2 regions of the Streptomyces sp. NPDC056503 genome follow, and region 1 is predicted to be linked to the other one. Evidence: riboswitches for the same ligand, from Rfam matches in the RefSeq annotation. Region 1 holds a riboswitch; the other holds the start of a gene.
What was found. A riboswitch is a leader RNA that binds a small molecule or an ion and turns the genes downstream of it on or off. The one in region 1 is predicted to bind ZMP and ZTP.

Region 1 (2,377 bases):
GGCCGCGGCCCCGTACCGCCTCCACCGCTCCGCCGCCCACCAGCAGCCCCAGCTCCCCGTGCAGGTGCTCGCCGAGCTCCGCCGCCCGCTGCTGGTACTCCCCGGTCCGCAGCATCGCGATCACCTCCAGGGCCACCGCGCAGGCCAGCGGGTTCCCGCCGAAGGTCGAACCGTGCTCGCCCGGCCGGAAGACGCCGAGCACGTCCGCGTCCGCCACCACCGCCGACACCGGCACCACACCGCCGCCGAGCGCCTTGCCCAGGATGTACACGTCCGGGACGACGCCCTCGTGCTCGCAGGCGAAGGTCCGGCCCGTCCGGCCCAGGCCCGACTGGATCTCGTCCGCCATGAACAGCACGTTCCGCCGGGCCGTCAGCTCCCGCACCCCGCGCAGATAGCCGGCCGGCGGGACCAGCACGCCCGCCTCGCCCTGGATCGGTTCGAGCAGCACCGCCACCGTGTTCTCGGTGACCGCCGCCTCAAGGGCCGTCAGATCGCCGTAGGGCACGATCTCGAAGCCCGGCGTGTACGGCCCGAAGTGGTCCCGGGCCTCGTGGTCCGTGGAGAACGACACGATCGTCGTCGTCCGCCCGTGGAAGTTGTTCCCCGCCACCACGATCTTCGCGTGCCCGTCCGGCACGCCCTTCACCTCGTACCCCCACTTCCGGGCCGTCTTCACGGCCGTCTCGACCGCCTCCGCCCCGGTGTTCATCGGCAGCACGGTCTCCTTGCCGCACAGCTCGGCCAGTCGGGTGCAGAACTCGGCGAACCGGTCGTGGTGGAAGGCCCGCGAGGTGAGCGTCACCCGCTCCAACTGGGCCTTCGCCGCGTCGATCAGCCGGCGGTTGCCGTGCCCGAAGTTCAGCGCCGAGTAGCCGGCGAGCATGTCGAGGAAGCGGCGCCCCTCGACATCGGTCATCCAGGCCCCCTCGGCGGAGGCGACGACGACGGGCAGCGGGTGGTAGTTGTGGGCGCTGTGCGCGTCCGAGGCAGCGATCTCGTCTTGCGTTCTCGACACGGGATCTCCGATCGTCCTGCGGCCGGGGCTGGGTGTGCCCCCTTCTTATCGTCGCTCGCATCCCGGACGGGGAAACCTCGGAAACGGCGCGCCAGCTACTCTGTGAACACGCGCGGCGACTGGCGTACGGGGAACCGACCCCGGGGGAGCCGCGCGCGCCCCATCACACGAGGTGCCGCTCGCCTGGGCATCACGGGACCGCTCCGCGTCCCGTGCGGCACCCGCCCCGGGACGTTCCGACGTACTCCCGGAGGAACACGTGACCCCGCACCCGCGGACCGCAGGCCACCCCGCGCTCGCCGCCGCCGACCCCGAACTCGCCGCCCTCGTCGGCGCCGAGGAACGGCTCCAGGCCGACACGCTCCGCCTCATCCCCAGCGAGAACTACGTCTCCGCCGCCGTCCTCGAAGCCTCCGGCACCGTCCTCCAGAACAAGTACAGCGAGGGCTACCCCGGCCGCCGCTACTACGAGGGCCAGCAGGTCGTCGACCAGGTCGAGACCCTCGCCGTCGAGCGCGCCAAGGCCCTCTTCGGCGTCGACCACGCCAACGTCCAGCCGTACTCCGGCTCCCCGGCCAACCTCGCCGTCTACCTCGCCTTCGCGAAGCCCGGCGACACCGTCATGGGCATGGCGCTCCCCATGGGCGGCCACCTCACCCACGGCTGGGGCGTCTCCGCCACCGGCTCCTGGTTCCGCGGCGTCCAGTACGGCGTCCGCCAGGACACGGGCCTCATCGACTACGACCAGGTCCGCGAGACCGCCCTCGCCGAACGCCCCAAGGTGATCTTCTGCGGTGGCACCGCCCTGCCCCGGACCATCGACTTCGCCGCCTTCGGCGAGATCGCCCGCGAGGCCGGCGCCGTCCTCGTCGCCGACATCGCCCACATCGCCGGCCTGATCGCCGGCGGCGCCCACCCCTCCCCGGTGGGTCACGTGGACGTGATCTCCACGACCACCCACAAGACCCTCCGCGGCCCGCGCGGCGCCATGCTGATGTCCACCGGGGAGCACGCCAAGGCCCTCGACAAGGCCGTCTTCCCCGGCCTCCAGGGCGGTCCGCACAACCAGACCACCGCCGCCATCGCCGTCGCCCTCCACGAGGCCTCCCGGCCCTCCTTCCGCGACTACGCCCACGCCGTCGTCGCCAACGCCAAGGCCCTCGCCGACGCCCTCCTCGCCCGCGGCTTCGACCTGGTCTCCGGCGGCACCGACAACCACCTGATCCTGATGGACCTCACGCCGAAGCGGGTCCCCGGCAAGACCGCCGCCAAGGCCCTCGACCGGGCCGGCATCGTCGTCAACCACAACACCGTCCCCTACGACCCCCGGAAGCCCTTCGACCCCTCCGGCGTCCGCAT
Region 2 (2,377 bases), on a different contig from region 1:
CGTGCGGCTCTGCGAGTCCGTGGACGGGGTGGTCGAGGTCGTCGACCACCTGGTGGTCGAGACGCCGGACGCGGAGGCGGGCGCCGAGGCGGAGGCGTAGGGCCGGGGCACGGACCACGGCCCGGCGGGAGCAGTGCGGCTCGCGGGCCGGACCGTGGCCGCTCGGACGGGCGGGCCTCCCAGGAGGTCCCGTTCCCCAGGAGGTCCTGTTCCCCAGGAGGTCCTGTTCCCCAGGAGGCTCCGCCCCTCGGGCGGGCTCTCAGAAGACCGTCTCAGGAGACCGCCTCGGCAGGCCGCCTCACACGGCCTCGCCCCTCAGGAGACCGCCTCCGGCCAGCCGTATCCGGGACCCGTGCGCGCCGGTACGGTCCCGGCGCCGACCGCCTCCATCTCGCGGTTCGCCTCCCTCATCAGCTTGCCCGCCAGGTCTTTCATGGCACGGCTCGCGGCCAGCTCGTCACCGATCGCCGGCACGTCCGTGTCCGACGGGTTGCAGCGGGCCGAACCGTGCCCCGTGAAGGTCGCCGTCCCCGTGTCCAGCCGGGCCTCGGCCTGGGTACGGCCCGCGTCCTCGCTGAGCTCCAGGCCGACCCTCCACTCCAGGTTCCGCGTCATGGTCTGCCTCCTCGCACACCGGTCCGCGCCGCCGGTGCCGTCGTACGGCGCCGTGGCGCTGCTCCCCCGCTCCTTCCAGGATCCGCCCGCCGGGGCCGGGGCGCGCGGGGACGGGGCGCGCGGGGACGGGGCGCGGGGACGGGCGCGCGGGGACGGGCGCGCGCGGGGACGGCGCGCGGGGACGGGCGCGCGCCGGTGGCGGGCGCGGGCGGCGCGTGGAGGCGCGTGTTCCGCACCGGCGGCGCGGGAACCACCCCCCGCACGGAGCACGGACACTTCACGGCGAAGGGGTACCGCTATGGCCGGCCGGTTCGGGGCCCGCAAACGACTGGAGGTGCTCCAGGTCGTCGTGGCCGGCCTCGGGGTCCCCGCGAGCCTGGGCATCGGCGTGATCCTGAACGCGAGCGGGCTGCACGTCGGCATCGGCCTCGCCGCCACCGCCCTCGTCCTCATGGCCACGGCCGCGGCCCTCGCGAAGATCGACGCCCTGCTGTCCCGCCACCCCGCGCCACCGTCCCAGAAGGGCCGTCGCGCGGGCGGGGACCGGGACGACGGCCTGGGCGGCCTCTGACCGTCCGGACTCCCCCTCCGACGGACGGCCCGACGCGCCCCGAAGCCCCAACGCCCGCCCCAGAGAGCCGCGTTGTACCATGATCGCGGGTCGTGACTGGCGAACGTGGAGCACCACAAGGAAGCGGCCCCTCCCTCGGACCCGACGTCGACCGCCTGGGCGTCCTCCCCCGTCGTCACCATCGATCCGAGGAGACACCGGCATGCGGCTCCGGTACGGCCTGAACCCCCAGCAGTCGACGGCGTACGCCGTCCCCGTGGACCCGGACCGGGTGCCCCTCCGGGTGCTCCAGGGGCAGCCCTCGTACATCAACGTGCTCGACGCCCTGAACGGCTGGCAGCTGGTGCGGGAGGCGGAGCGGACGCTGGGCCTCCCGGCCGCCGCCTCGTTCAAGCACGTGTCGCCGGCGGGCGTCGCCGTCGCGGGCCCGGTGGACGAGGCCGCGGCCCGCCCCCACGGCGTGGACCCCGCCTCCGTGGGCGCCCTCACCGGGGCCTACCTGCGGGCCCGGGACGCCGACCCGAAGTCCTCGTACGGGGACTTCGTCGCCGTCTCGCACGAGGTGGACCAGGAGCTCGCGGAGCTCCTCACCCGGGTCGTCTCGGACGGGATCGTCGCCCCCGGGTACGCGCCCGGCGTCCTGGAGACGCTGGCGAAGAAGAAGAACGGCCGCTTCCTGGTGATGGAGGCGGATCCGGGCTTCGAACCGCCCGCGTCGGAGTCCCGCGAGGTCTTCGGCCTGCGCCTCTCCCAGGACCGCGACCGGGTCCCGCTCGGCCCGGAGGTCCTGACCGACGTGCCCGTCGGCACGCTCACCGACGAGGCCCGCGCCGACGTCCTCCTCGGGCTCGCCGTGCTGCGCTTCACCCAGTCCAACTCGGTCTGCTACGTACGCGGCGGCCAGACCCTCGGCATCGGCGCGGGCCAGCAGTCCCGGGTCGACTGCACCCGCCTCGCCGGGGCCAAGACCGACACCTGGTGGCTGCGCCGGCACCCGCTCGTCCAGGAGCTGGACTTCCTTCCGGGCGTCCGGCGGCAGGACCGCGTCAACTGGCGGATCCGACTGGTCGAGGGGGACCTCACCGCGGACGAACGCGACCGCCTCCGCGCCTCCGTCACCGCCGAACCGGGCGAGCCGACCCCCGGCGAGCGGGCCGCGTGGCTGGCCCGGCTGACCGGTGTCTCCTTCGT

Region 2: another riboswitch for ZMP and ZTP. It lies ahead of ACFQ8C_RS32430 (phosphoribosylaminoimidazolecarboxamide formyltransferase); the one in region 1 lies ahead of glyA (serine hydroxymethyltransferase).

Annotation. Positions count from the first base shown of each region.
Region 1 covers NZ_JBHTST010000043.1:20,453-22,829, forward strand. Annotated here, with positions in the region: gene rocD (ornithine--oxo-acid transaminase) at 1-1,018, opposite strand, end outside; ZMP/ZTP riboswitch at 1,124-1,214, shown strand; gene glyA (serine hydroxymethyltransferase) at 1,278-2,377, shown strand, end outside.
Region 2 covers NZ_JBHTST010000160.1:2,045-4,421, forward strand. Annotated here, with positions in the region: gene ACFQ8C_RS32415 (CBS domain-containing protein) at 1-100, shown strand, start outside; gene ACFQ8C_RS32420 (DUF1876 domain-containing protein) at 316-615, opposite strand; gene ACFQ8C_RS32425 (hypothetical protein) at 914-1,186, shown strand; ZMP/ZTP riboswitch at 1,269-1,354, shown strand; gene ACFQ8C_RS32430 (phosphoribosylaminoimidazolecarboxamide formyltransferase) at 1,371-2,377, shown strand, end outside.